3 regions of the Streptomyces sp. NPDC005004 genome follow, and region 3 is predicted to be linked to each of the others. Evidence: predicted binding sites of a transcription regulator. Region 3 holds the regulator's gene; each other region holds the start of a gene.

Region 1 (9,927 bases), on a different contig from region 3:
CGCCCCGCCCGCGCCGCCCCGCGTCAAGCCGAGGATCACCGCCCGCGCCGGCTTCGAGGTAGCCCACCAGGACGACTGGGACCTCCCCCCGGTCTTCACCACCGTCCCCACGCGGCAGAAGGTCGTCTTCCTGACCATCGACGACGGCGCCGAGAAGGACCCCAGGTTCCTGGAGATGATGCGGGAGCTGAAGATCCCGTACACCGCCTTCCTCAGCAACTACCTCGTCAAGGACGACTACGGCTACTTCCGCACGATGCGGTCGTACGGCAACACGCTCGACAACCACACCCTGACCCACCCCTATCTCCCCGGCCTCTCCTACGAGGAGCAGCGCCACGAGATCTGCGGGATGCAGGACATCATGGAGAAGCAGTTCGGCAAGCGCCCCACCGTGCTGCGCCCGCCCTACGGCGACTACAACCAGGACACCCTGCGCGCCGCCAAGTCGTGCGGCATCGAGTACGCGCCGATCTGGAACGAAGAGGTCTACGTCGACCACTGGGAGTACCGCGAGGACGACCGCCGAATGCGCCGCGGCGACATCGTCCTCACCCACTTCCGGGGCCCCGGCGAGTGGAACGGCACCATGGTCGACGACATGCGCCGCTTCCTCGACAAGGTCACGGCCGAGGGCTACGCGGTCGCCCGCCTGGAGGACTACCTGTGAGCCACGGGGGGCGGGGACGGACGCGGCGGGCGCCGGGACGTTCGACGAGGCGCGCAGGCGGGTCCGGGCGCGCGGGCGCGGGCGCGCGCGCCGCGCTGTGCGCCGTACTGGCCACCGTCGCGCTCCTGACCGGCTGCGCCCAGTCCGTCGACCCCATCGAACGCCTCGGCAAGAAGGCCGCCGAGGGAGTGCACCGCCCCGTGGTCCGCGCCGACCGCGCCTACCGCCACTGGGGCCTGTCCGCCCCCCTCGCCGCCGCCCCCCACCACGCGGCGACCACCCGCACGGCCGGCCCCCTCCCCCCGGTCGTCGACCGCGTCCCCACCACCGACAAGGTCGTCTTCCTCACCTACGACGACGGCGCGGGCCAGGACCCCCGCCTGGCCACCCTGATCCGCGAACTCCACCTCCCGGTCACGGTCTTCACCACCGTCCACCAGGCGGCCCTCCGCAAGGCGGGCGCGACGGTCGAGCACCGGGCCCCCCGCCGGGGCACCCTCCCCGGCCTCCCCTACACCCGCCAGCGCGCCGCCCTCTGCACCCGCCCCGCCGCCCACCTCCTCCGCCCCCGCCACGGCACCTACGACCACACCACCCTCCGCGCCGCCGCCCACTGCGGCATCACCGCACTCGTCCTCTGGCGCGTGACGGTCACACCGACGGGCGTCGCCTACACGAGAGGCCCCCACGCCCTCCTCCCGGGCGACGTCGTCCGAGTGGGCCCGGCGCGAGGTCCGGCGACGGAACTGGGGGAGCAGACGGCGCGACTGCTGCGGAAGGTGCAGGAACGCGGCCTGACGGTGGGCCACTTGGAGGACTACCTGTAGGCGGCTCCGCTCGCTCGCGGTCCGTCCGGGCGGGGGCCTGGAGGTGCAGCGACCGAAACGGTGGACGCGACTCCCGCACCGACATCGCCGACGCGCCGCACGGCAATTGGCACTCCGCTTGACCGAGTGCTAACCCCGGTCATAGTCTCGGCTCTGGCACTCGGCAGCAGAGAGTGCCAACAAAGCGACGGGCAGGTCCGGCACCCGCGACGACGGATCCACCTGGTCGCCACCTCAGACAGTCAACCCCGTGTGATCTCAGAAGGGGGAGGTCGGATCGTGACGACCGCCAGCTCCAAGGTTGCCATCAAGCCGCTCGAGGACCGCATTGTGGTCCAGCCGCTGGACGCCGAGCAGACCACGGCCTCTGGCCTGGTCATTCCGGACACCGCGAAGGAGAAGCCCCAGGAGGGCGCCGTCCTCGCCGTGGGCCCGGGCCGCTTCGAGAACGGCGAGCGCCTGCCGCTCGACGTCAAGGTCGGCGACATCGTGCTGTACAGCAAGTACGGCGGCACCGAGGTGAAGTACAACGGCGACGAGTACCTCGTCCTCTCGGCGCGCGACGTTCTCGCGATCATCGAGAAGTAGTTCACCCGAAGCAGTCTCTGCTTCCCCGCTGCGCCCCTGGCCCCCGCGACCGAGAGGAAGCCGGGCGGCCGGGGGCGCGGTCACATCCACCCAGATTTTCGAGAGGGCTACCGCTGTCATGGCGAAGACTCTGAAGTTCGACGAGGACGCCCGTCGCGCCCTTGAGCGCGGCGTCAACAAGCTGGCCGACACGGTGAAGGTGACGATCGGCCCCCGGGGTCGCAACGTCGTCATCGACAAGAAGTTCGGCGCGCCCACCATCACCAACGACGGTGTCACGATCGCCCGTGAGGTCGAGATCGAGGACCCGTTCGAGAACCTCGGCGCCCAGCTCGTGAAGGAGGTGGCGACCAAGACCAACGACATCGCGGGTGACGGCACCACCACCGCCACCGTGCTCGCCCAGGCGCTCGTGCGCGAGGGCCTGAAGAACGTCGCCGCCGGTGCCTCCCCGGCCGCCCTGAAGAAGGGCATCGACGCCGCCGTCAAGGCCGTCTCCGAGGACCTGCACGCCGCGGCCCGTCCGATCGACGAGAAGTCGGACATCGCCGCCGTCGCCGCGCTGTCCGCCCAGGACGACCAGGTCGGCGAGCTGATCGCCGAGGCCATGGACAAGGTCGGCAAGGACGGTGTCATCACCGTCGAGGAGTCCAACACCTTCGGTCTGGAGCTGGACTTCACCGAGGGCATGGCCTTCGACAAGGGCTACCTGTCCCCGTACTTCGTCACCGACCAGGAGCGTATGGAGGCCGTCCTCGACGACCCGTACATCCTGATCAACCAGGGCAAGATCTCCTCGATCACCGAGCTGCTCCCGCTGCTCGAGAAGATCATCCAGACCAACGCCTCCCGCCCGCTGCTGATCATCGCCGAGGACGTCGAGGGCGAGGCCCTGTCGACCCTGGTGGTCAACAAGATCCGCGGCACCTTCAACGCCGTCGCGGTGAAGGCCCCCGGCTTCGGCGACCGCCGCAAGGCGATGCTGCAGGACATGGCCGTCCTCACCGGCGCCACCGTCATCTCCGAGGAGGTCGGCCTCAAGCTCGACCAGGCCGGTCTGGACGTGCTGGGCTCCGCCCGCCGCGTGACCGTCACCAAGGACGACACGACGATCGTCGAGGGCGCCGGCAAGTCCGAGGACGTCCAGGGCCGCGTCAACCAGATCAAGGCCGAGATCGAGAACACGGACTCCGACTGGGACCGCGAGAAGCTCCAGGAGCGCCTCGCGAAGCTGGCCGGCGGCGTGTGCGTGATCAAGGTCGGCGCCGCCACCGAGGTGGAGCTGAAGGAGAAGAAGCACCGTCTGGAGGACGCCATCTCCGCGACCCGCGCCGCGGTCGAGGAGGGCATCGTCTCCGGTGGTGGCTCCGCCCTGGTGCACGCCTCCAAGGTCCTCGACGACAACCTCGGCAAGTCCGGCGACGAGGCCACCGGTGTCTCGGTCGTCCGCAACGCCGTGGTCGAGCCCCTGCGCTGGATCGGCGAGAACGCCGGCCAGGAGGGCTACGTCATCGTCTCCAAGGTCAAGGACATGGAGAAGGGCCAGGGCTACAACGCCGCCACCGGCGAGTACGGCGACCTGATCAAGGCCGGCGTCATCGACCCGGTCAAGGTCACCCGCTCCGCCCTGGAGAACGCGGCCTCCATCGCCGCCCTCCTCCTGACGACCGAGACCCTGGTCGTCGAGAAGAAGGAAGAGGAAGAGGCCGCCGCCGGTCACGGCCACGGCCACGGTCACTCCCACTGACCCACCCTCACCACCACTGAGGCCCGGCCTCCCCACGGGGACGCCGGGCCTCGGCGTTGTCGGACCTTTGCTCTTCCTTTGCGGTCATCGCGACAGCGAAGCAAGACTGGCCGCTAGGGTCGAACACCCGTGCAGTCGGTGGAGGGGGAGAGTCCAAGTCATGGGTGAGAGCGGCGAGATACTCGACATCAAGATCGCTGACATCAAATCGACGGCGCCTCGTTTCCACCACGAGAGCGTTGCCCTCGCGCATGCTCTGACCAAGCTGAAGCACGGGCTGGCCGCGGCCGGAACACCGTGGGGCCACGACGAGCAGGGCGAGCGGTTCCACAAGCTGTACGGCCCGCACGTCAAGAAGATGGAGCACGCCACCCGGATCCTCGTCGACGGTCTGGCGAGCATTCACCAGGCCATGGTGGACATGGCCGACGGGCACGTCGACAACGAAGAGCTGATCCGGGGCATGTTCAGCCGCGTCCGGGTCGGACACGACGACAAGGGCGACGGCAAGTGAGCGTCGCGGACAAGGCCCGCAAGGTCGTCCAGGACATGACGGGGATGTGGTGGCCGGACGCCGACGAGGACGGGTTGCGGGACGCGGCCAAGGCGTGGCGGTCCTTCGCCGACGACGTCGACGACGTCACCTCTGCCGCCAACAGGGCGGCCGGCTCACTGATCGAGAACAACAAGGGCGAGGCCATCTCCGCCTTCGCCGACCCGTTCTGGCGTCGCTACCATCATGACGGCCACGGCTGGCTGAAGGACCTGGCCGAAGCCGCCCGCGCCATGGCCAAGGGGCTGGACGCGTACGCGGACACCGTGCACGCGGCCAAGAATAAGCTTGAACACGAACTGGAGATCGTCGGCGCCACCCTCGTTGCCGGTACCGCTCTGGCCGTGTTCACCGCCGGCATGTCGGAAGGCGCGGCAGTGGCCGCCGCGGCCACGGTCACGGAGGTCGCCGCCGGCCTGGGCGTAGCGGTGACCGAGGAGATCGCCACCATCGCGGCCACCACCTTCATGACCGCCGCCTTCGGCGGCATCGAATCCGTCACCGTGAACCTCGCCGTCACTCAGCCGGTCTCCATGGCGGTGGGCGAGCAGAAGGGCGGGCTCGATCTGGCTGAGGCTCACGAGGCCGGGGTCTACGGCGCGTTGCTGGGCGGTGGCCTCGGCGGTGCCGGAGCCACTGTTCGAGCCGTGCGCAACGCAGGGGGCGTCACCGAACTTCTCGGCGGTGTGCCGGTACCCTCTTTCGGCCCCGAGCCCGCCCTGGCCGGCGGTGCGGGCCCGGCTCTCGACGATCTCGGTCTGCTCATCACGGGAGACGGAGAGCCGAATGCGTGGCCGCGCAGCAAGCGAAGAGGACCGGTCAAACCGAAGTACCGAGCAGATCTCGCGGGCGACGAAGGCAAGGGGAGCCCGACCGAATCCCACACCTTGGCCAAGCATGTGGAGAAGACCGACCGACAGCTGAGAACCCGGTTGCGGCAGGAAAAAGAAATCAAAGGAAGCTCGAGTTTTATCAGCGAGGAGTCGGCACAGGATCTCACAGACCGGGTCATGCTCAAGGAACAAGCCGCGGTGAAGCGCTGGCTGGAGAAGGGGACCAAGCGGGACCTGGAGCTCGAATGCGACTTCGGTCAGGAGACCACCGGGCGAAGCTTGTCCCGAGAGGACTTCGTTCGCGGCACCGGGCCTCACGACGTTCACCGGGTATTCGTGCTTCTCCGCCGTGATCCCCAGATGCCGAGCGGCTACCGTATTCATACCTCCTTCCCGAAAGCCTGAGGCCAGAACCCCCCATGACTCGACCGGAGGATTCCATGGAGGAGGGCGAACGCTTCCCCGAACTCCACGATCTGCTCAGCTCCTACGCCTTCGCAGGCAACACGTTCACCGACACCGCCGAGGAACCCGGCCCGGCTCTGCACGCGTATATGCGTCAGGCGCTGCGTACGCCCGGGGCGCTGGACCGGGTGATCGCCGAGATCGACGACCTGCTGGAGACCGGTCTGTTCAGCGATGAAATCGCTGATGATGTGGACCTCCTGCCTCATGTGAATCCTCCCGCGGGCCGCACGGTTGAGCAGTGCCTTGCCGTGGTCCGCTCCCATCTCCGGCGGATCAGAGAAGGCGGAACACATCAGCACTCCTCTGTGCCTCGGACGGACTGGGAGTGGCGGAAGCGGTTCCCCGAGCTTCGGCATCTTCTGGCCGCCCACTTCCACCAGGACTTCTCACGGTTCTACGGATCGCACGGGGAAGCTCTGGACGACTACTTCTCGGCAAACCCGGCGGACGCCGTCTCCGAAACGGCGCGCGAAATCGAGTCGTTGCTCGCCATGGTCGAGACGGATGACGAACTCGACCATGTGACGGAGATCCTCGGACTCCAGGTCTACCCACCCGGCGGCGTTTCGCTGCGACGGTGGCTCACCGACATCCGGGACATCATCAGGCATCGCTCGTCATGACGTACAACTTCCTCACCGTGGAGCCCCTGGCGATCGGCGGCGTCATCACCGCGTTGGCGCGGTGCCTGCATCCGAGTGCCGAGGACTAGGACGTCGCCGACGAGGACACCGACCAGAATCTGGAACTGGGATGCCTCGGTGCTGTGCGAGATGGCGCGGGTTGCGGGGGGTGTCTCCACGTCCTTGGACGTCTACGTTCAGGAATCTGTCCAACTGCGCTACAGCGCGCGGGACTCGGCCGGCGCCTTCGCCCGGGCGGCGGATGCTGTCGTCCTCTTTCCCGCAGAGGAGATGCCGCCGAGCGCGTAATGGCTCGCCACGGGGCCGGGCTCGTGACGCGGGCTCGTCAGTACGAGTCCGGCGAGGAGGAGGAACCCCGCTTCACGATCGACAGGGTCGAATCGGCCGTCGCGGGGCTTCCTCACGTCACCGTCGCCCGTATCGCCGAAGTGGTCCCACCGGGAGCGCCTGCAAGCCCGGGACAAGCTGGAACGCATGAGAGCTCAACTCCCTGAGTAAGCAGCCGCGCTGGAGTCCCTGGACGCCCGCTTCGCCGAGATGACCGTCGGCGACACCGCCGGCCTGTTCTGCGATGAGGCGACCGGTGCCGATAGCGCCGCCATCACGCACGGATGGTGGTGGGACCGCCGTCCCGAACCGCTGCCTTGGCGACCTCACGAATCGGCAGCGGTGTGCGACCGGTGCGGGCACGGAGCACGCCGGTGACGGACGGAGCGGCACGCGTCCGCACCTCACCGGCGAGGCTCCTCGGCGCCTCGCCTCACTGCGGCCCGTACTTCCGCCCCGTCCGTGCGCTGAGCGTCCCCAGCAGCCCCCGGGGCGCGACCTTCGCCAGACCCATCAGGGTTTTGTAGCGGGGGTCGGGGATGGAGAGGGTCTTGCCGCGGGAGAGGTCTTCGAGGGCCTCGGCGACGACCTTGTCGGCGTCGAGCCACATCCAGCCGGGGATGTTGTCGGTGCCCATGCCGGCGCGCTCGTGGAATTCGGTGCGGACGAAGCCGGGGCACAGGGCCATCAGGCGGACGCCGCTGCCCGCGAGGTCCTTCGCCGCGCCCTGGGTGAACTGCACGACCCACGCCTTGGAGGCGCCGTACGTGCCGCGCGGGAGGAAGGCCGCCACCGAGGCGACGTTCACCACGCCGCCCCGCCCGCGCTCGCGCATCGCCTCCGTCGCCGCCGAGGTCAGCCGCAGGACCGCCTCGCAGTGCACCTTGAGCATCCGCAGCTCGTCGGCCATGGAGACGTCGAGATAGCGGCCCTTGTTGCCGAAACCGGCGTTGTTGACCAGCAGGTCGACGGGGTTGCGGCGGTCGCCGAGGCGCTCGGCGACGGTCTCGATGCCCTTGTCGTCCGCCAGGTCGGCGGTGAGCACCTCCGCCTCGATGCCGTGCCGGTCGTGCAGCTCGGTCGCCTGTTCCCGCAGCCGCCCGGTGTCGCGCGCCACCAGGACGAGGTCATGCCCGTCAGCCGCCAGCCGCCGCGCGAACGCGGCGCCGATCCCCGCGGTCGATCCCGTAATCAGAGCCGTTGTCATGGCCCAAGGGTAGTGACCCGGCCGGGCGGCGCACGTCGTCGGTGACGTGCCCTCAGCCTGCCCGTTCCGCCAGGTACTTGTGCAGCCGGGCCCGTACCTCCCCGTGCACCGTGTCGATCGCCGGGAGCAGCAGCGGCAGCAGCTCCTGCTCCGTGGTGACCGCACGGAACTGCATCGCCGCCGTCACCCCGTGCTCCGGCCGGTGCACGATCTCCACCGCGTCGCCCGCCCGGATCTCGCCCGGCTCGATCACCCGGAGGTAGGCGCCGGTCGCCGCCTTCCGGGTGAACCTCTTCACCCATCCCCGTTGGTCCAGATGGCCCTGGAACGTACGGCACGGGATACGCCCCGAGGTGACCTCCAGAACCAGCTCCGGACCGACCCGCCACCGCTCGCCGATGACCGCCCCGGACACCTCGACGCCGCCCAGGGTCAGGTTCTCGCCGAAGCAGCCGTTGGCCAAAGGTCGGCCCAGCTCCCGCTCCCACTCGTCCAGGTCCTCGCGCGCGAAGGCGTACACCGCCTGGTCGTCCCCGCCGTGATGGCGCAGGTCGCACACCGCGTCCCCGGCGAGCCCGCTCCCGCCGACCCCCTTGGGGCCCGGGGCCGTCACCCGCACCGGCCCCGCGACGGGCCGCTTGTCGATTCCCGTCAGGCCCTGCGCCTGGTCCGTGTACGGCAGCGCTCTGGGGTGCCCGAGATTGACGGAGAGAAGCTTCATGTGCGCACGGTACGTGACCGTCTCCCAAAGCGGCGACGCGATATTGGGCATCGCTCCCAAGCGCGGCTTATGCTCGACGTGTGATCGAGGCACGTCATCTCCGCGTCCTGCGCGCCGTCGCCACGACCGGCTCCTTCTCGGCGGCCGGCCGCGAGCTGGGCTGCACCCAGCCCGCCGTGAGCCAGCAGATGAAGGCGCTCGAAGCCTCGGTCGGCACCCCGCTGCTGGTGCGCGGCGGCCGCGAGATGCGGCTGACCCAGGCCGGAGAAGCCCTGGTCAGGCACGCCTCCGGCATCCTCGCCGGACTCACCGCCGCGGAGGAGGAGGTCGCCGCGATCGCGGGACTGAGGGCGGGCCGGGTCCGGCTCGTCTCCTTCCCGAGCGGCAGCTCCACCCTGGTCCCCAGCGCCCTGGCCGCCCTGCGCGCCGCCCACCCCGGCACCCGCGTCTCCCTGGAGGAGGCCGAGCCTCCGAAGTCCGTCGAACTGCTGCGCGAGGGCGACTGCGACCTGGCCCTCGCCTTCCGCTACGCGGGCGCGGCCGCCGAGGAGTGGGACGACCTGGTCGTACGGCGTCTGCTGACGGACCGTCTCGTCGCCCTCGTCCCCGAGCGCCACCGGCTCGCCCGCGCCGAGTCCGTCGCCATCGGGGAACTGGCCGAGGAGCCCTGGATCGCGGGCTGTCCCCGCTGCCGGGGGCAGTTGGTGCAGGTCTGCGAGGGGGCCGGCTTCACCCCGCGCATCGACTTCGCCACCGACGACTACCCGGCGGTGATCGGCCTGGTCGGCGCCGGTCTCGGGGTGGCGGTGCTGCCCCAGCTCGCGGTGGACTCGGTACGGCCCCGGGGCGTGCGCGTGGTCCGCCTGGAACCGGCGGTACGACGCGAGATCGTCGCGCTCACCCTCCCCGACCTGGCCCAGGTCCCGGCGGTGGCGGCGACGCTGGAGCAACTCACGCGGGCGGCCGAGGGTCTGAGGCGGCAGGCGTAGGCGCCCGCAGTCGCCCCGCGGGCGGAGGTGCTGCGGGGGAACGGGCGAAGGCGCTGGTCACGGCTGGTCTATGGCACCAAGGGTCCGGGACACGTGTGGGCGTGCCCGGTGAGACTTATACAGAAACGTTCCTTCAGGTGTTGGGGGCGGCGCCCCCGCCGGTGGTCGACGCCGACACCAGGCGGTTGCGTGCCCGCCCCATCAGCTCCTCGCGCTCGTCCTCGGTGAGGCCGCCCCACACGCCGTACGGCTCCCGTACCGCCAGGGCGTGTGCCGCACATTCGGCCCGGACCGGGCACCTCATACAGACCTCCTTGGCCGAGTTCTCACGAGCGCTCCGAGCCGCCCCGCGC
Region 2 (9,927 bases), on a different contig from region 3:
CCTGTCCTGGGGCCTGTCTGACGATTCCCGTCGTCGCGCGGCAGACGAGAATTGTCAGACAGGCCCCAGGCGGGGGTTACGGTTGCCGACATGGAACTGGGCCCCCGCGAGCAGGCGATCCTCGCGCTGGAGCGCCGGGGCTTCGCGGGCCCCGGCGCCAAGGAACGCGCCATCCGCGAACAACTCGGCCTCACGCCCGTCCGCTACTACCAACTCCTCAACGCCCTCCTGGACGACGAGCGCGCCCTCGCCCACGACCCGGTGACGGTGAACAGGCTGCGCCGGGTGCGGGAGGCGAGACGTTCGGAACGCTGACGCCGCGCGGCTTCGAGGGGCGTGCGCGGGCGCGGTGGCCCGCGGGTCCGGGCCCGGGCGCGGGGATGTGAGCGCCTGCCCGGTCGCGGTGCCCCGAAGCCCGGCGGCCGGAGTGCCGGCCTCGCCCCGAACGCCGCGCCTGCCTCCGGCACCCGGCGCCGACTCCGAGCACCGGCACTCCCCGCGGTGGTCCCGCGTGCGTGCTTCCCGAGTGCCGCTCCCGGGTGCGACGCACCACGACTCCCCCCGGTGGAGGAGTGCGGAGGGCCCCTCGTGGATAGGGTCGTTTCATGGGTATCCCCGAGACGGACTCCGCCACCCCGAGGGACCTGCCGGTTCCGACGACCCCGGCCGGCCGGGACGGTCTGCGCGCGCTGGTGGAAGGCGCGCGCGGGGCTGTGATCGGTCTGGACTTCGACGGGACGCTGGCTCCCATCGTCGCCGACCCCGCGCAGGCGCGGGCCCACCCCGAGGCGGTGCCCGTGCTCGCGGAGCTGGCGCCGAAGGTGGCCTCCGTGGCCGTGATCACCGGGCGCCCCGCCGGGGTGGCCGTACGCAACGGCGGGTTCGCCGGAGTCGAGGGACTCGGGCATCTCGTCGTCCTCGGGCACTACGGCGCGGAGCGCTGGGACGCGGCCACCGGTGACGTCAGCGCCCCCGCGCCGCACCCCGGTATCGCCGCCGTCCGGGCCGAACTGCCGGGCGTGCTGGACCGGGCCGGGGCGTGGCCCGGGACCTGGATCGAGGAGAAGGGCCGCGCGGTCGCCGTGCACACGCGCCGCGCGGAGGACCCGGACGCCGCGTTCGAGGCGCTGCGCGCTCCGCTGACCGACCTCGCCACCCGGCACGGGCTGATCGTCGAACCCGGCCGCCTCGTCCTCGAACTCCGCCCGCCCGGCATGGACAAGGGCGTCGCCCTCCTCGACCACGTCCGCGCCCTGGGCGCCGACGCCGTCATGTACGCGGGCGACGACCTCGGCGACCTCCCCGCCTTCGCCGCCGTCGAGAAACTCCGCACCGGCGGCACCCCCGGTCTCCTGGTCTGCAGCGGCAGCACGGAGGTCCCGGAACTGGCCGAACGGGCGGACCTGGTGGTCGACGGCCCCCAGGGCGTGGTGGACCTCCTCCGCACCCTGGCCGCGCACATGGACTGAGGACGAGCCGCACGCCTCGGCGTGCTGCCGTCTTCCCGGGGGAGGAACGCGCGGACCCGACGCGCACCCGCCGCTCGGGAGCGCGCCACCGCCGACCCGGCCGCCGTGACAGCCCACCGGCACCCAGGGGTCCGGCACCCGGCCGGTGTCCCCGGTCGGGTGCCGGACCCCTGGGTGCCGAACGAACCCGGCGGTCAGCCCCGCAGCGCGTTCAACTGGTCCAGGAACCAGCGGGTCGGGGGCAGGGCCGTCGCCGCCGTCGCCAGGCGCTTGGAGCGTTCCGCGCGTTCGGCGGGCGGGAGGGTCAGGGCCTCGTGGAGGGCCTCCGCCGTGCCGACGATGTCGTACGGGTTGACCGTGATCGCGTCCTCGGCCAGTTCCTCGTAGGCGCCCGCCTCGCGGGAGAGGACCAGGGCCACGCCCTCGTCGGAGACGACCGGGACCTCCTTGGCGACGAGGTTCATGCCGTCGCGGATGGGGTTGACCAGGGCGACGTCGGCCAGCCGGTAGGCGGCCAGGGAGCGGGCGAAGTCGTCCTCGACGTGAAGGAGGACCGGGGTCCAGTCCGCCGTGCCGAACTCGGCGTTGATCTCCTCCGCGATGCGGCGCACCTCGTCCGTGTAGGCGCGGTACACGGCGAGGTCCTGCCGGGAGGGGTAGGCGAAGGCCACGTGCACGACCCGCCCGCGCCACTCCGGGTGGTCCACGAGGAGGCGGCGGTACGCCAGCAGACCGCGCGCGATGTTCTTCGACAGCTCGGTGCGGTCGACCCGGACGACCGTCCGGCGCCCCTCGCCGATCTCGTCGCGCAGCACCGCCATCCGCTCGTCCACGTCGGTGCGGTGCGCCCGTTCCCGCAGGAAGTCCGCGTCCGCGCCCAGCCCGTGCACGCCGATCTCCGTGCCGGACGGGATGCCCGGACCCAGCACGGCGTGACAGCACGCGATGAACGCGTCGGCCCACCGGTGGGTCAGGAACGCCGCCCGGTCCGCGCCCAGGATGCCGCTCAGCAGCTCGGCGGCGATGTCGTCGGGCAGCAGCCGGAAGTAGTCCGGCGGAGCCCACGGGGTGTGGGAGAAGTGGCCGATGCGCAGGTCGGGGCGGAGCTCGCGCAGCATCCGGGGGGCGAGCGCCAGGTGGTAGTCCTGGATCAGCACCGCCGCGTTCGGCGCCGCCTCCTCGGCCAGCGCCTCGGCGAACGCCCGGTTGTACTCCCGGTACGCCTCCCACTGCTGCCGGAACTCCGCGTCGAAGACCGGCTCCAGCGGGGTCTGGTACAGCATGTGGTGCACGAACCACAGCACGGAGTTGGCGATGCCGTTGTACGCCTCGGCGTGCGTCTGCGGGTCGATGTCCAGCATCCGCACCCGCTGTCCGCCGGTGTCCGCCGCCGGCAGCAGCCCGCCGTCCGCGCGCCGCACCGCCTCCCGGTCACCGTCCCCGAGCGCCGCGCACACCCACACCGCGTCGGTGTCCGGCCCGATCGCCGACAGTCCGGAAACCAGCCCGCCACCACCGCGCCGCGACGTCAGCGCCCCGTCCGGACCCACCGTGTACGACACCGGTCCGCGATTCGACGCGACCAGCACCTCAGCACCCTGCGTTGAAGCCATGGTCCTCAACCTAGCCCGGCACCGAAACCCTCAAACGTACGCGCGACCCGACACGGCGCCTCGTATACATCCCGCCTTTCACGGCGTAGGGCGCATCCGAGGCAGCCGACGGCGAGGACGCTCCACCGGGGGCCGTCCGCACCCGACGACACGAGCCGTACGGGCGGTGCGGGGAGGGGGGAGAGAGCGACGGCGACCGGCGCCGACGGCGAAGCCGAGGCGTCGCCCCCGTCAAGCCACCCGGCGAGCCGCGTACTCCGCGATCTCCGCCATCGGCGGCCGCTCCTCCGTGTCCACCGAGTACGTGCGGGGCTCGAACCCCGACACTCCCCGCTCGAACTGGGTCAGCGCGGGCCGCACCAGATGCCCCCGGGCAAGCCGCAACTGAGCCGTGCGGTAGATCGCCGCGGCCATGCGCCCAAGCGCCTGCCCGTCCTGGTGCCGGTGCTTGCGGACACCCACGTCGACCTGCGCCAGCGCGTCGAGCCCGACCAGGTGCAGGGAGTCCACCAGCATCCCCAGCTCCACCCCGTACCCCACGGGGAACGGCAGCTGCTCCAGCAGGGAGCGCCGGGCCGCGTACTCACCGCCCAGCGGCTGCACGAAACCGGCCAACTGCGGCCAGTGCATGTTGAGCAGCGGCCGCGCCATCAGCTCGGTGACCCGCCCGCCCTGCCCGGCGGCACCCCCCAGCGGACGGTCGTACATCGCCTTGACCAGGTCCACCTGCGGATCGGTGAGCAGCGGGCCGACGATGCCGAGGACGAAGTCCGAGGAGAACTCCTTCAGATCCGCGTCCACGAAGGCCACGATGTCGCCGCCGGTCGCGAGCAGCGACCGCCACAGCACCTCGCCCTTGCCGGGCACCGTGGGCAGCCGGGGCAGGATCGCGTCACGGTGCACGACCCGCGCGCCCGCGGCGGCGGCGACCTCGGAGGTGCGGTCGGTGGACCCGGAGTCCACCACGACTATCTCGTCCACCAGCGGTGCCTGCGTCACCAGGTCGTGGCGGATCACGGAGACGATGTCACCGACCGTCTCCTCCTCGTTCAGCGCGGGCAGCACCACGGACACCGTCTGCCCGGAGCGCTGCTTGGCGGCGAGGACGCGGTGCAGCGGGCGGTCGGCCACGGACCAGGAGCGGGTGGCCAGCCAGCGCTCGACTTCTTCCAGCATGGTCTGCGGCTCCTTCTCAGCGGGGACGTACGGTCACACGTGCCGGTGTCCATGAACCCGTCTCGCGGTTCGGACGACACCTTCAACTGTGCTGGCCTTCGGTTACAGTCTTGAACAACGCCGATGACCATCGCATGTCCGAGACGATCGGCGTCCACAACCGCATACAGCTCATCCAGAGGGGCAGAGGGACACGGCCCTGCGAAGCCCCGGCAACCCTCCAGCCGGTCTCGTGCGCGGACACACCGCGACCACGCGAGGCTCCCGGCTAGGGAAGGTGCCAAATCCGTCTCACGGCGAAGTGCGTCGTGAGGAAGATGAGGAGAAAGGGCCTCGCCTCCATGGCTGTGCAGACCATTGCCACCCCCGCTGTCGATCTCGGCCCCGCCGCCGCTCTGAGCTGCCGGGAGTGCGGGCACCGCGTGCCGCTCGGCCCGGTCTTCGCCTGCGAGGAGTGTTTCGGCCCGCTGGAGATCGCCTACGACTTCTCCGGCTACGACGCCGACAGCCTCCGCAAGCGCATCGAGTCCGGCCCCGCCAGCATCTGGCGCTACGCCCCGCTGCTGCCCGTCCCGGCCGACGTCGCCGACAAGCCGAACCTCAACCCCGGCTGGACCCGCCTGGTCAAGGCCGACAACCTCGCCCGTGAACTCGGCGTCACCGGCGGCCTGTTCGTCAAGGACGACTCCGGCAACCCCACCCACTCCTTCAAGGACCGCGTGGTCGCCCAGGCGCTGGAGGCCGCCCGTGCCTTCGGCTTCACCACGCTCTCCTGCTCCTCGACCGGCAACCTCGCCGGCGCGGTCGGCGCCGCGGCGGCCCGCGCGGGGCTGCGCTCCTGCGTGTTCATCCCGCACGACCTGGAGCAGGGCAAGGTCGTCATGGCCGCGGTCTACGGCGGTGAACTCGTCGGCATCGAGGGCAACTACGACGACGTGAACCGCTTCTGCTCCGAGCTGATCGGCGACCCGGCCGGCGAGGGCTGGGGCTTCGTCAACGTCAACCTGCGGCCGTACTACGCCGAGGGCTCCAAGACGCTGGCGTACGAGATCTGCGAGCAGCTCGGCTGGGAGCTGCCGGACCAGCTCGTGGTGCCGATCGCCTCCGGCTCCCAGCTCACGAAGATCGACAAGGGGCTCAAGGAGCTGATCCAGCTGGGCCTGGTCGAGGACAAGCCGTACAAGATCTTCGGCGCCCAGGCGGAGGGCTGCTCGCCGGTGTCGGCCGCGTACAAGGCGGGCCACGACGTCGTACGGCCCCAGAAGCCGGACACCATCGCCAAGTCGCTGGCCATCGGCAACCCGGCCGACGGGCCGTACGTCCTCGACATCGCCCGTCGCACGGGCGGCGCCGTGGAGGACGTGACGGACCCCCAGATCGTGGACGCCATCAAGCTCCTGGCCCGTACGGAGGGCATCTTCGCGGAGACGGCGGGCGGCGTGACGGTCGGCGTGACCCGCAAGCTGCTGGAGAACGGCGTACTGGACCCGACGCTCACCACCGTCGTCCTGAACACGGGTGACGGCCTGAAGACCCTGGACGCGGTGGCGGGTACCGGACTCACCGCGACCATTCGCCCGAGCCTCGAGTCGTTCCGAGGGGCCGGCCTCGCCTGACCCGCTCCTCGGAGTCCCGGGGAATCCGGCGGCCGCCCGACGGGGTCTCCCGTTTCGTGGCGGCCGCCCCTGGGGCGAATCCGAGCGGAGGTCTCACGCAAGGTGCCACAGGCCGCGGCCGCGGGCCCGGCAGCCACTACGCAAGCCCAGTTTTCATCGCGACCGGAGGTCGAATCGTATGAGCGTGACCGTGCGCATCCCCACCATCCTGCGTACCTACACCGGCGGGCAGGCGGAGGTCGCCGCCGAGGGGGCGACGCTCGCCGAGGTGATCGAGGACCTGGAGAAGCACCACACCGGCATCGCCGGGCGCGTCCTGGACGACGAGGGCAAGCTCCGCCGGTTCGTCAACGTGTACGTCAACGACGACGACGTGCGCTTCGAGGGCGGCCTCCAGACGCCGACCCCGGAGGGCGCCGGTGTGTCGATCATTCCGGCGGTCGCCGGCGGCTGAGAATTACCGGCAGTAACGCCGGTAACAAACTGTTCATCGAATGGCCCCCTCCGTAAGAGAAACGGAGGGGGCCATTCTGCGTGATTGAGCGCGATAGAGTTGGGGAACGCGCTCCCCGGCCGACAGGTCGGGAACCTTGGATTCATGCCGCACGCCCGACAAGAAGCAGCCAAAATGCACGGGTTATATGCGGCATTTATTGTTTTTATGGGGCCCGACTTGCCCTGAATTCAGCCGAATTCTCGCCAGATTCCGGACCGGTCTCGTCCAGATTTCTCGTCCGATTGACCTGTTGCAGACGGCAGTTGGACAGATACATTCAGCCGCGGTCGACGCGTTCCGGCGCACGCCCCCGACCCATGGGGGGTGAGGTCTGACCCGGGTCCGCGAAGGGTGGATCTGCGCAAGGGCCAGTAATAGGGGAGTTAGGCATGGCTCAGGGCACCGTCAAGTGGTTCAACGCGGAGAAGGGCTACGGCTTCATCGCGGTAGACGGTGGTGCGGACGTCTTCGTCCACTACAGCGCGATTCAGATGGACGGCTACCGCACCCTTGAGGAGGGCCAGCGGGTCGAGTTCGAGATCTCGCAGGGTCAGAAGGGCCCGCAGGCCGACATGGTTCGCCTCAGCGCCTGAACGTTTCTCGCACTGAACGTCTCATCGCGTCACACGTCCGTCTCACGTCTCACGTTCGAAGGGCCCGCACCCGGCACGGGGTGCGGGCCCTTCGTGCTGTCCGCGCCGCTCGGCGCGCCCCGCGCGCGTCCCCCGTCCGATCCCCCGAAGGCGCTTGCACTCGACCATGCCGAGTGCTAATCATTGCGTTAGCACTCTGAAGGTGAGAGTGACAACGAAGGACCGGGTCGGTGAGGCCCGCAGGCCGGGTGGGGCAAGGAACCACGAGGCCGGCGAGCCGTCCGTCGCGGGCGCGGGCGCGGTCCGAAGGAATCACCCCCAGTCCTGGAGGGACCACTTCACATGGCCAAGATCATCGCGTTCGACGAGGAGGCGCGGCGCGGCCTCGAGCGCGGCATGAACCAGCTCGCGGACGCCGTCAAGGTGACGCTCGGCCCCAAGGGCCGCAACGTCGTCCTCGAGAAGAAGTGGGGCGCCCCCACGATCACCAACGATGGTGTGTCCATCGCCAAGGAGATCGAGCTCGAGGACCCGTACGAGAAGATCGGCGCCGAGCTGGTCAAGGAAGTCGCCAAGAAGACGGACGACGTCGCCGGCGACGGTACGACCACCGCGACCGTGCTGGCCCAGGCCCTGGTCAAGGAGGGCCTGCGCAACGTAGCCGCCGGCGCCAACCCGATGGCCCTCAAGCGCGGTATCGAGAAGGCCGTCGAGGCCGTCTCCACCGCCCTGCTCGAGCAGGCCAAGGACGTGGAGACCAAGGAGCAGATCGCCTCCACCGCCTCCATCTCCGCCGCCGACACCCAGATCGGCGAGCTGATCGCCGAGGCCATGGACAAGGTCGGCAAGGAAGGCGTCATCACCGTCGAGGAGAGCAACACCTTCGGTCTGGAGCTCGAGCTCACCGAGGGTATGCGCTTCGACAAGGGCTACATCTCCGCCTACTTCGCGACCGACATGGAGCGCATGGAGGCGGTGCTCGAGGACCCGTACATCCTCATCGCCAACTCCAAGATCTCCTCGGTCAAGGACCTGCTCCCGCTCCTGGAGAAGGTCATGCAGTCGGGCAAGCCGCTGCTGATCATCGCCGAGGACGTCGAGGGCGAGGCCCTGTCGACCCTGGTCGTCAACAAGATCCGCGGCACCTTCAAGTCCGTCGCCGTCAAGGCCCCGGGCTTCGGCGACCGCCGCAAGGCCATGCTCGGCGACATCGCCATCCTCACGGGCGGCGAGGTCATCTCCGAGGAGGTCGGTCTCAAGCTCGAGAACGCGACGCTGGACCTCCTGGGCCGCGCCCGCAAGGTCGTCGTCACCAAGGACGAGACCACGATCGTCGACGGCGCCGGCTCCTCGGAGCAGGTGCAGGGCCGCGTGAACCAGATCCGCGCCGAGATCGAGAACAGCGACTCCGACTACGACCGCGAGAAGCTCCAGGAGCGCCTCGCGAAGCTCGCCGGTGGCGTGGCCGTCATCAAGGCCGGTGCCGCGACCGAGGTCGAGCTGAAGGAGCGCAAGCACCGCATCGAGGACGCCGTGCGCAACGCCAAGGCGGCCGTCGAGGAGGGCATCGTCGCCGGTGGTGGCGTGGCCCTGCTCCAGGCCGGCCAGGTCTTCGACAAGCTGGAGCTGTCGGGCGACGAGGCGACCGGTGCCAACGCGGTCAAGCTCGCGCTGGAGGCCCCGCTGAAGCAGATCGCCGTCAACGGTGGTCTCGAGGGCGGCGTCGTCGTGGAGAAGGTCCGCAACCTGCCCGTCGGCAACGGCCTGAACGCCGCGACCGGCGAGTACGTCGACATGATCGCCGAGGGCATCATCGACCCGGCGAAGGTCACGCGCTCCGCGCTGCAGAACGCGGCCTCCATCGCCGCGCTGTTCCTCACCACCGAGGCCGTCATCGCCGACAAGCCGGAGAAGGCCGCCGCGGCCGCTCCGGGCGGTATGCCGGGCGGTGACATGGACTTCTGATCCTCTTCTGGATCAACTGTCCTTTCCGAGGGCGGCACTTTCCTCCGGGGTTCCGGGGGAGGTGCCGCCCTCGGGCGTTTCCGGGCGCTGCGCGCGGCGGGCCCGGCTGCATCTGCGCCATGCGTCGCATCCGAAGGACAGGCTGCCGAGGACGTAGACCCAGGCCAGGTAATGTCCCCCCGGTATCAGCGAGATGCCGAACGCGCCGAGGGTCAGACACGCGAACGCCTCCGCGAGGCCCTTCAACAGGTTGGTGCTCGGTCTCATCGGTCCACCTCGGGGACGGAGGGGCGCTCGGGCCGGCCGTGCGGTGAGCCCGGTGCGCGGGGCGGTTTCCACGGGGCAGGTGTACCACGGGAGTTCGTCGCGCAGGAGGTCGTACTCCGAGTGGACGGCCGCGTCGGTGAGGTGACGGCCGGCTGTGGGGCGCGCGGGGTTCTCCCGGATGGTGAGCCACGCGTCCTTCCATGGAGCCGGACCGCGGGCGCGGGCGGACGCGAAGGGAAGGCGGCGCGGGCGTCGCGTCCGACGCGCCGGGGGTGCCGGGTGGCCGGGGTCACAAGGCGGCGTGGGGGAGGGTGGAATACGGGGTCGTGGGGGCGGGGTTGTTTCAGAGGGTGCACAATTGCGTGCGCACATACCGCTTGGTCAACACCGTAGCCCCACCGTACTCACGAGGAGCCCCCCAGGTGACCGTCACGACGCCCGCCGCCTCCCGCGCGGCCCAGCTCCTGTCCCGCCCGATCCAGCTCAACGGCCTCACCGTCCCGAACCGGATCGTGATGGCGCCCATGACCCGCATGTTCTCGCCGGGCGGCATCCCCGGTGAGAACGTGGTGTCGTACTACTCCCGCCGCGCCGCGAACGGTGTCGGCCTCATCGTCACCGAGGGCACCTACGTCGGTCACGACTCGGCCGGTCAGAGCGACAGCGTGCCGCGCTTCCACGGCGAGGAGCAGCTCGCGGGCTGGGCGAAGGTCGCGCAGGAGGTGCACGCGG
Region 3 (9,927 bases):
TCCACGACGGCGCCGAGCCGGACGAGCAGCCGGTCCTTGCCCTCGGTGCCGGTCACCTCGGCCACGGCGTGGCGTCCGGCGCCGTCGGTGAGGACGACCTCCTCGCCCGCCTGGAGCCGCTTCACGGAGACGGCGTGCCGTCCCTCGGGGCCGTCCAGGACGAACGGTCCGCCCTCCGGGCCGAAGTCCTCCACCACGAACACGGGAGCGGTCATCCCGCGCCACCTCCGTCAGCCGACTCTGTTGTCGCAGCGCGCAGTTCGGCGGCCAGTACCTCCACCAGCCGCCCGGCCGGCAGCGCGCGGGCCAGCCGGTGTCCTTGTCCCGCCCACAGCGCCATGCCCTGCGCGTCCCCCGTCCCGGTGGCGGCCCGGCGCAGCGGGGCGGTCAGGTGGTGCACCGCCGGGTAGGCGGCGGGCGCGTCCGCGCCGTGTTCGCGCAGGAAGCGGTTGACCAGGGCCCGCGCGGGGCGTCCGGTGAAGGCGCGGGTGGGCTCGGTGTCCGGGAAGGCGGGGTCGGTCAGCGCCCGCTTGTGGGGGTCGGGGGCGCCGGACTCGGGGGTGGCGAGGAAGGCCGTACCGAGCTGGGCGGCACTGGCGCCGGCCGCGAGCACGGCGGCGATCTGCGCGCCGCGCATGAGCCCGCCCGCCGCGACGACCGGCAGGTCCACGGCCTCGGTGACCTGTGCGAGCAGCGCGAGGAGCCCGAGCCCGGTGCGGTCGCGGGCGGGGTCGTCCCGGTGGGTGCCCTGGTGGCCGCCCGCCTCGATGCCCTGCGCGATGACGGCGGCGGCCCCGGCGCGCTCGACCGCGCGGGCCTCCTCGGCGGTGGTGGCGGTGACCAGCGTGACGGTCCCGGCGCGGCGCAGCGCGTCCAGCGCCTCGGGCTCCGGCACGCCGAAGTGGAAGGAGACGACGGGCACCGGGTCGGCGAGGAGCAGGGCCAGTTTGGCGTCGTAGGCGTCGTCGACCGGGCCGTAGGGGTCGCCGGTCGCGGTGCCGTAGCGCTCGCTCTCCCCGGCGAGGCCGCGGGCGTACGCCTCGACGGCGGCGGGGTCGGCGGTCTGCCGCTGGGGCAGGAAGAGGTTGACGCCGAAGGGGCGGCTCGTCAGGCCGCGCAGCCGCTCGATGTCGGCGCGCAGCGCGTCCAGGGCGCGGTAGCCCCCGGCGAGGAAGCCGAGGCCGCCCGCCTCGCAGACGGCGGCGGCCAGTTCCGGCGTGGAGACGCCGCCCGCCATGGGTGCCTGCACGATCGGAAGCGTGAGGAGATCGGCGAGGGTGCGGGGCATGTCCGCATCGTGTCACGTCCGCCGCGCGAGTCCGAATCGGACCCGGCGCCCCTGCCGCGGAAACGGAAGGAGGGGGGTGCCGGGCACCCCCCTCCTTCTGCCGGCGCTCTCGGTCAGCGGCCGTTGAACGCGTCCTTCAGCCGGGAGAACAGACCCTGCTGGCCGGGCTGGAACTGGCCCGTGGGCCGCTCCTCGCCGCGCAGCTTGGCCAGTTCGCGCAGCAGCCGCTCCTGCTCGGGGTCGAGCTTGGTCGGCGTGGTCACCTCGACGTGGACGATCAGGTCACCCCGGCCGCCGCCGCGCAGATGCGTGACGCCCCGGTTGTGCAGCGGGATCGACTGGCCGGACTGGGTGCCGGGCCGGATGTCGACCTCCTCCATGCCGTCCAGCGTCTCCAGCGGCACCTTGGTGCCGAGGGCCGCGGCGGTCATCGGGATGGTGACCGTGCAGTGCAGGTCGTCGCCGCGCCGCTGGAAGGTCGAGTGCGGCAGCTCGTGGATCTCGACGTACAGGTCACCGGCGGGGCCGCCGCCGGGGCCGACCTCGCCCTCGCCCGCGAGCTGGATGCGGGTGCCGTTGTCGACACCGGCGGGGATCTTGACCGTCAGGGTGCGCCGGGAGCGGACCCGGCCGTCGCCCGCGCACTCGGGGCACGGGGTCGGGACCACGGTGCCGAAGCCCTGGCACTGGGGGCAGGGCCGCGAGGTCATGACCTGGCCCAGGAAGGACCGGGTGACCTGGGAGACCTCGCCGCGGCCGCGGCACATGTCACAGGTCTGCGCGGTGGTGCCGGGGGCGGCGCCCTCGCCGTTGCAGGTGTTGCAGACGACCGCGGTGTCGACCTGGATGTCCTTGGTCGTGCCGAAGGCCGCCTCGTCCAGCTCGACCTCGATCCGGATCATGGCGTCCTGGCCACGGCGCGTGCGCGAGCGCGGACCGCGCTGCGACGCCGTGCCGAAGAACGCGTCCATGATGTCGGAGAAGTTGCCGAAGCCACCGGCTCCGAAGCCGCCCGCGCCGCCACCGGCGCCGCCGGCCTGCGAGAGCGGGTCGCCGCCGAGGTCGTAGACCTGCTTCTTCTGCGGGTCCGACAACACCTCGTAGGCGGCGTTGATCTCCTTGAACCGCTCCTGGGTCTTCGGATCCGGATTGACGTCCGGGTGCAGCTCGCGCGCGAGCCTGCGGAACGCCTTCTTGATCTCATCCTGCGACGCGTCGCGGCGCACGCCGAGAACGGCGTAGTAATCCGTGGCCACTTACGACTCCGCCAGGATCTGTCCGACGTACCGTGCCACTGCGCGTACCGCTCCCATCGTTCCCGGGTAGTCCATGCGGGTCGGTCCGACCACGCCGAGCTTGGCAACCGCCTCGCCGCCCGAACCGTAGCCGACCGACACGACGGACGTGGAGTTGAGTCCTTCGTGGGCGTTCTCGTGCCCGATACGCACGGTGACGCCCGGATCTTTGGCCTCGCCGAGGAGCTTGAGCAGCACGACCTGCTCCTCAAGTGCCTCCAGGACGGGCCGGATCACCAGGGGGAAGTCGTGTCCGAAACGGGTGAGATTGGCGGTGCCGCCGATCATCAGCCGTTCCTCGTTCTCCTCGACCAGTGTCTCCAGCAGTGTGGAGAGCACTGTGGAGACGGTACCGCGATCGTCGGCCTCGAACGCATCGGGGAGGTCCTCGACCAGTCGCGGCACGTCGCTGAACCGGCGTCCGGCGACCCGGCTGTTGAGCCGGGCGCGCAGATCGGCGAGCGAGGATTCGCCGAACGGCGCCGGGCAGTCGACCATCCGCTGCTCGACCCGGCCGGTGTCCGTGATCAGCACCAGCATCACGCGCGCGGGGGCGAGCGAGAGCAGTTCCACGTGCCGCACGGTCGAGCGGGTCAGCGAGGGGTACTGCACGACGGCGACCTGCCGGGTCAGCTGCGCGAGCAGCCGGACCGTGCGGGCCACCACGTCGTCCAGGTCGACGGCGCCGTCCAGGAAGTTCTGGATCGCGCGCCGCTCGGGCGCGGACATCGGCTTGACGCCCGCGAGCTTGTCGACGAAGAGGCGGTACCCCTTGTCGGTGGGGATGCGCCCCGCGCTGGTGTGCGGCTGGGCGATGAACCCCTCGTCCTCCAGGGCGGCCATGTCGTTGCGCACGGTGGCCGGGGAGACGCCGAGGTTGTGCCGCTCGGTGAGCGCCTTCGACCCGACGGGCTCCTCGGTGCCCACGTAGTCCTGGACGATGGCGCGCAGCACCTGAAGCCTGCGTTCACTCAGCATTCGGCGCGCACCTCCATCTTGTCGCCCTGCGGCACTCGACCTGCTCCCTGGCACTCTGCTGGGGCGAGTGCCAGACTTCCCCCGCCCAGTGTACGGCCGTGGGGTACCGCCCGGGCAAGGTCAGCGGTACTGCGCCGGCTTCTTGCCGATAGCGTCCCGGTATGAGCGTGACTTGGGAAGACCTGGGGTGGGAGCGGCTTGGCGAGGGTGTCGGACGGTGCCGGCTGCCGGGCTGGGACTGTACGGCGGGGCTGGTGGTGGGCTCGGGTGCGGCGCTCCTCGTGGAGGCGGGGTCGAGCCTCGCGGAGGGTGCCCGCCTCGAGACGGCGGTGCGGGAGCTGACCGGCCACGATGTGACCCATCTCGCGCTGACCCACCCACATTTCGATCACGTGCTGGGCGCGGCCGCGTTCGCGGCGGCGGAGACGTACGCGGCGGTGGGCATGGACGCGGTGCTGGCGCACGAGGCCGGGGAGCTGCGGCACGACGCGATCACCCAGGGTCTGCCGGTCGCGGAGGCGAACGAGGCGGTCGCCACGCTGCCGGTGCCGCTCCACCCCGTCTCGGGCGAGCTGACGCTCGACCTCGGCGGCGGCCGTCAGGTGCTCCTCGCCAACGTCGGTCCGGGCCACACCGCGCACGATCTCGCGGTCCTGGTGCCCGGCTCGCCGGAGGTCGTCTTCTGCGGCGACCTGGTCGAGGAGTCCGGCGAACCCCAGGCGGGCCCGGACGCCGTACCCGCCCGCTGGCCCGCCGCCCTGGACCGGCTGCTCGCCCTCGGCGGCGAGGACGCGCTGTACGTGCCCGGTCACGGAGCGGTGGTCGACGCGCACTTCGTTCGGCGCCAACGCGACGCCCTGGCAGCCCGTTTCGGCGTGTCGTGACAGGGGCGGTACGGGTTCTCCTATCGTCATGGGAATGCGCGAGTACTCCCCCGATCTGACCGCCCCCTGGAAGAAGCCGCAGCCGGTGCCGCAGGTCGCGGCCGAGCCGGGTCTGGTGGTGGAGGAGCCCGGCACCGGGTTCTGCGGAGCGGTGATCCGCTGCGAAGCGGGCACGGTGACGCTGGAGGACCGCTTCGGCAAGCACCGGGTGTTCCCGCTGGAGCCGCGCGGCTTCCTCCTCGAAGGGCGCGCGGTGACCCTCGTACGCCCCTCCGCCGCCCCCGCACGCCCCACCCGCACCGCCTCCGGCTCCGTGGCCGTCCCGGGCGCCCGCGCCCGCGTGGCCCGCGCCGGGCGCATCTACGTCGAGGGCCGCCACGACGCCGAACTGGTCGAGAAGGTCTGGGGCGACGACCTGCGCGTCGAGGGCGTGGTGGTGGAGTACCTGGAGGGCGTGGACGACCTGCCTGCCGTCGTCGCGGAGTTCTCCCCCGGCCCGGACGCCCGCCTGGGCGTCCTGGTGGACCACCTGGTCCCCGGCACGAAGGAGTGGCGCATCGCCCAGTCGGTGACCAGCGAGCACGCCCTGGTGGTCGGCCACCCCTACATCGACATCTGGGAGGCGGTGAAGCCCTCCGCCCTCGGCATCTCCGCCTGGCCCCGGGTGCCCCGCGGCCAGGACTGGAAGACGGGGGTGTGCCGCGCGCTGGGCTGGCCGTCGGAGAACACCGGGGCGGTGTGGCAGGCGATCCTGGCGAAGGTGACGTCCTACAAGGACCTGGAGCCGGAGCTGCTGGGACGGGTCGAGGAACTGATCGACTTCGTCACGGACGGCGGCGGGGCCTGACGCCGCCCGGCGTGATCAGTCCACCAGGTCCCGCACCACCGCGTCCGCGAGGAGCCGTCCGCGCAGGGTGAGCACCGCGTGGCCCGCGTCGTACGGGCCGGGGTCGAGCAGGCCGCCCGACAGGGCCCGGCGGGAGGCCGCGAGACCGTCGGGCTTCAGGAGGGACAGGGGGACGCCCTCGCGCAGCCGCAGCTCCAGCAGGACGCGCTCCACTCGGCGGTCCTCATCGGAGAGGAGTTCGCGGCCCGCGCCCGGGGAACGCCCGGCGGACAGCGCGGCGGCGTACGCGCCGGGGTGCTTGACGTTCCACCAGCGGACGCCGCCCACGTGGCTGTGGGCGCCCGGTCCCGCGCCCCACCAGTCGGCGCCGCGCCAGTACAGCTCGTTGTGGAGGCAGCGGCCCGCCTCGGAGGTGGCCCAGTTGGAGACCTCGTACCAGTCGAAGCCCGCCGCCGAGAGCATCTCCTCGGCGATCAGATAGCGGTCGGCGTGGACGTCGTCGTCCGTCATGGGGACCTCGCCCCGGCGGATGCGGCGGGCGAGCTGGGTGCCCTCCTCGACGATCAGGGCGTAGGCGCTGACGTGGTCGGGGCCCGCGCCGAGGGCCGCCTCCAGGGAGGCGCGCCAGTCGTCGTCGGACTCGCCGGGCGTGCCGTAGATCAGGTCGAGGTTGACGTGCTCGAACCCGGCCGCGCGGGCCTCCGCGACGCAGGCCTCGGGGCGGCCCGGGGTGTGTGTGCGGTCCAGGATCTTCAGCACGTGCGGCTTCGCGCTCTGCATGCCGAAGGAGATCCGGTTGAAGCCGCCGGCGCGCAGCTCGGCGAGGTAGGCGGGGGTGATCGTCTCCGGGTTGGCCTCGGTGGTGATCTCCGCGTCCGGCGCGAGTCCGAACTCGTCGCGGATCGCGCCCAGCATCCGCACCAGGTCCCCGGCGGCCAGCAGGGTCGGCGTGCCACCGCCGACGAAGACCGTGCGGACCTCGCGCGAGTCGTCGCCGAGCACCTTGCGGGCCAGGCGGACCTCGTCGGTGAGGGTGTCCGCGTAGTTGTCCCGGGAGGCGAGCACGCCGCCGGTGCCGCGCAGCTCGGTGGCGGTGTAGGTGTTGAAGTCGCAGTAGCCGCAGCGGGTCGCGCAGTAGGGGACGTGCAGATAGAACCCGAGGGGCCGCTCGGCGGCGCCGGCGAGCGCGGCGGGGGGCAGCGCGCCGTCGTCGGGGACGGGCTCGCCGTCGGGGAGTGCGGAAGGCATGTCCTCCATTGTCCCGTACTCGGGACGGCACCCTGCCGGACCTCACTCCGCCTGGAGCACCAGCAGCGCCAGGTCGTCGTCCGGCAGGTCGGGGGCGAAGCCGAGCACCAGGTCGTGGATGCGCTCCGCGATGCGCTCGGCGTCCAGGCCCGCGCACCCCGCGAGGGCGTGCGCGAGCCCGTCCTCGTCGTCGAACTGGCTGGAGCCGGAGCGGCGCTCGGTCACCCCGTCCGTGACGCACAGCAGGCTGTCGCCGGGCAGCAGCTCGACGCTCTCGCTGGTGTACGTCTCGTCCTCGACCACGCCGAGCAGCGTCTGCGGCCGGGCGGCGCTGCGGACCGCGCCGTCGGGGCTCAGCACCAGCGGCAGCGGGTGCCCGGCGGAGGCGAGGACGCAGCGGAAGCCGCCATCCGCGTGCGGGATCAGCTCGCCGTAGAGCAGGGAGAGGAAACGGCTCTGCGGGCCCTCCCCCGGCGCGAAGGGGCCGCCGCCCGCCGCGATCAGCGCGCGGGCGGCCGCGTCGGCGGCCTCGGTGGCGTCGTCCAGGAGGAGCTGGTTGAGGCGGTCGAGGACGCCCGCGACCGGGTAGCCCTCGCGCGCCAGCAGCCGGATCCAGGGCCGGGCCAGGCCGATCACCACCGCGGCCTCCGGGCCCTTGCCCTGGACGTCGCCCACGGCGAAGCACCAGCGGCCGTCGCCCGCCGGGAAGATGTCGTAGAAGTCGCCGCTGGGGCCGCCCTTGTCGCGGGGCTCGTAGACCAGCGCGCTGCGCACGCCCGGGATCTCCGCGACCGCGCCGGGCAGCAGGCCGCGCTGGAGGACGGCGCTGATGGTGGCCTGGCGGGCGTACTGCCGGGCCGCGCCGATGGCCAGCGCCACCCGGCGCCCCAGGTCCTCGACCAGCCCGGTGACCTCGTCGGGGAAGCGGAGCAGCCCGCAGCGGCCGATCACCAGAGTGCCCAGCGGGCGGCCGCCCGCGATGAGCCGGTAGGCGAGCGCGGTGCCGTGGGTGCCCTCGGGTCCGAGCGCGGCGCCCGGCCAGGGGTAGGGCTCCGGGCCCGAACGCACGCCGTCGGGGCGCGGCGGCTCCTTCTCCAGGGCGCGGAGCAGCTCCTCGATACGGCTCTCGTGGGCGTGCCAGACCCGCACGGGCCCGGAGCCGCAGCCGGTGCGCACGGTCGCCTCGTCCTCCAGCCACACCGCGCACCAGTCGGCGAGCCGGGGCACCAGGAGCTGGCCGGTGAGGGCGGCGACCAGGTTCTCGTCGAGCTGGCCGGCGAGCAGGTCGGACGCCTCGGCGAGGAAGGACAGCGCGCCCCGGCCCAGCCAGTCCCGGTCGCCGCCGGGGCGCTGCGGCTGCGGTGCCAGGGCCTCGGCGGCGCGCAGCGCGGGTACCGGCGCGGGTCCCTCGGGTTCCTCCTTGCCGCCGGGCGGCAGCCGGGCCCACAGGGTCTTGCCGTGGGAGCGGTAGGTGACGCCCCAGGTCTCGGCGAGGGTGGCGACCAGGCGCAGTCCGCGCCCGTGCTCGGGCATCTCGGGCGCGTCGGGGTCGGCGGGGTCGCGGGGGGCGCGCGCCGGGTGGTGGTCGTGCACCTCCACGGTGAACGCGCCGGTCGCCTCGAGGCGCCAGGCGACCTCGACCTCGGTCCCCGCGTGCACGACGGCGTTGGTGACGAGTTCGCTGACGACGGCCATCGCGTCGTCGGCCAGCCGCGCGTCACCGTCCGGTCCGGTCAGTCCGAGTCCCGCCCACTCGGTGAAGGCGCCGCGCACCAGCGCGCGGGCCGAGCCGGGCGCGGCGAGGCTCCCGGCGAGGGTGACCCGCCCTTCGCCGAGCGGGCCCGCGCCGGGGTACGCGGGCGTGTCACCGACGGGGGCGTCGGTCGCCCGCTGGGTCGGTATGGCCGCCATGTCCATGCGGCCAGGGTGACAGACAGGGGGCGCACATAAGCACTGTGTCACCGAAATGAGCGGCCGTGACGGGGAACTGTGCTACTGGTGTGCCAGAAGACGAACACTTTCGAGCGGAGACGGGCGCGAACTCCCCACTTCGGAGGGTTCACGCCCGTTCCCTGGACGCGTGTGCGTGCGGTCGTGGAACTGCGCGCCGGTGGGCCGGGGGCCGGGCGGGCTGGACCCCCGACACCCGGAGCCCGGTCAGGCCTCGCGGGCCCCCGCGTACATCTCGTCGATCAGCCCGCGGTACTCCCGCTCGACGACCGGCCGCTTCAGCTTCAGGCTCGGGGTGATCTCGCCGTGCTCCACGTCGAGGTCACGGGGCAGCAGGCGGAACTTCTTGATCGTCTGCCAGCGCTGGAGACCCTCGTTGAGCTGCTTCACGTACCCGGCGACCAGCTCGACGGTCTGCGGCGCGGCGACGACCTCGGCGTACGACTTGCCCTCCAGGCCGTTGTCGGCGGCCCACTGGAGGATCGTGGGCTCGTCGAGGGCGATGAGGGCGGTGCAGTAGTTCCGGTCGGCGCCGTGCACCAGGATGTTGGAGACGTACGGACACACCGCCTTGAACTGGCCCTCGACCTCGGCGGGCGCCACGTACTTGCCGCCGGAGGTCTTGATGAGGTCCTTCTTGCGGTCGGTGATCCGCAGGTAGCCGTCGGCCGACAGCTCGCCGATGTCCCCGGTGTGGAACCAGCCGTCGGACTCCAGGACCTCGGCGGTCTTCTCGGGCTGCTGGTGGTAGCCCTGCATGACGCCGGGGCCGCGCAGCAGGATCTCGCCGTCCTCCGCGATGCGCACCTCGGTGCCGGGCACGGGCTTGCCGACCGTGCCGGTGCGGTACGCCTCGCCCGGGTTGACGAAGGAGGCGGCGGAGGTCTCGGTGAGGCCGTAGCCCTCCAGGATGTGGATGCCGGCGCCGGAGAAGAAGTAGCCGATCTCGGGGGCGAGGGCGGAGGCGCCGGAGACACAGGCGCGCAGTTGCCCGCCGAACGCCTCGCGGATCTTGGCGTAGACCAGGGCGTCGGCCACCTTGTGCTTGGCGGCGAGCGCGAACGGCACGGAGGCGGTGCCGGTGCGGCGGAAGCTGTCCTGGGACGCCTTGGCGTACTCGCGGGCGGTCTCGGCGGCCCACTGGAAGATCTTGTACTTGGCGGCGCCGCCCTCGCGGGCCTTGGCCGCCACGCCGTTGTAGACCTTCTCGAAGATGCGCGGCACGGCGGCCATGTACGTCGGGCGCACGACCGGCAGATTCTCGATGATCTTGTCCACGCGGCCGTCCACGGCGGTGACGTGGCCGATCTCGATCTGCCCGGAGGTGAGCACCTTGCCGAAGACGTGCGCGAGCGGCAGCCACAGGTACTGCGTGTCGTCCGGGCCGAGCAGCCCGGTCGCGGCGATGGCCTTCGCCATGTACGACCAGTTGTCGTG

The links. Region 3 encodes HrcA, which represses chaperone genes, less so after heat shock. Its sites were predicted from a motif close to TTNGCACTCNGNNNNNCNGAGTGCNAA; they were not measured.
Region 1: the regulator HrcA is predicted to act here: its motif matches at 1,604-1,630, upstream of groES (co-chaperone GroES).
Region 2: the regulator HrcA is predicted to act here: its motif matches at 7,117-7,143, upstream of groL (chaperonin GroEL).

Annotation. Positions count from the first base shown of each region.
Region 1 covers NZ_JBSGAH010000006.1:68,078-78,004, forward strand. The annotation lists gene ACWEEU_RS09985 (polysaccharide deacetylase family protein) at 1-670, shown strand, start outside; gene ACWEEU_RS09990 (hypothetical protein) at 766-1,497, shown strand; gene groES (co-chaperone GroES) at 1,777-2,085, shown strand; gene groL (chaperonin GroEL) at 2,204-3,832, shown strand; gene ACWEEU_RS10005 (hypothetical protein) at 3,993-4,346, shown strand; gene ACWEEU_RS10010 (RNase A-like domain-containing protein) at 4,343-5,623, shown strand; gene ACWEEU_RS10015 (contact-dependent growth inhibition system immunity protein) at 5,659-6,309, shown strand; gene ACWEEU_RS10020 (SDR family NAD(P)-dependent oxidoreductase) at 7,091-7,864, opposite strand; gene ACWEEU_RS10025 (MOSC domain-containing protein) at 7,917-8,585, opposite strand; gene ACWEEU_RS10030 (LysR family transcriptional regulator) at 8,666-9,574, shown strand; gene ACWEEU_RS10035 (WhiB family transcriptional regulator) at 9,708-9,927, opposite strand, start outside.
Region 2 covers NZ_JBSGAH010000001.1:350,262-360,188, reverse strand. The annotation lists gene ACWEEU_RS01615 (DUF3263 domain-containing protein) at 91-315, shown strand; gene otsB (trehalose-phosphatase) at 606-1,469, shown strand; gene ACWEEU_RS01605 (alpha,alpha-trehalose-phosphate synthase (UDP-forming)) at 1,664-3,082, opposite strand; gene ACWEEU_RS01600 (glucosyl-3-phosphoglycerate synthase) at 3,314-4,258, opposite strand; SAM riboswitch class I at 4,427-4,582, shown strand; gene thrC (threonine synthase) at 4,600-5,874, shown strand; gene ACWEEU_RS01590 (MoaD/ThiS family protein) at 6,053-6,328, shown strand; gene ACWEEU_RS01585 (cold-shock protein) at 6,760-6,963, shown strand; gene groL (chaperonin GroEL) at 7,306-8,928, shown strand; gene ACWEEU_RS01575 (hypothetical protein) at 8,941-9,195, opposite strand; gene ACWEEU_RS01570 (NADH:flavin oxidoreductase) at 9,618-9,927, shown strand, end outside.
Region 3 covers NZ_JBSGAH010000007.1:306,505-316,431, forward strand. The annotation lists gene ACWEEU_RS12815 (16S rRNA (uracil(1498)-N(3))-methyltransferase) at 1-215, opposite strand, end outside; gene ACWEEU_RS12820 (nitronate monooxygenase) at 212-1,288, opposite strand; gene dnaJ (molecular chaperone DnaJ) at 1,402-2,544, opposite strand; gene hrcA (heat-inducible transcriptional repressor HrcA) at 2,545-3,561, opposite strand; gene ACWEEU_RS12835 (MBL fold metallo-hydrolase) at 3,723-4,445, shown strand; gene ACWEEU_RS12840 (DUF3097 domain-containing protein) at 4,480-5,292, shown strand; gene hemW (radical SAM family heme chaperone HemW) at 5,308-6,540, opposite strand; gene ACWEEU_RS12850 (SpoIIE family protein phosphatase) at 6,583-8,451, opposite strand; gene ACWEEU_RS12855 (AMP-dependent synthetase/ligase) at 8,698-9,927, opposite strand, start outside.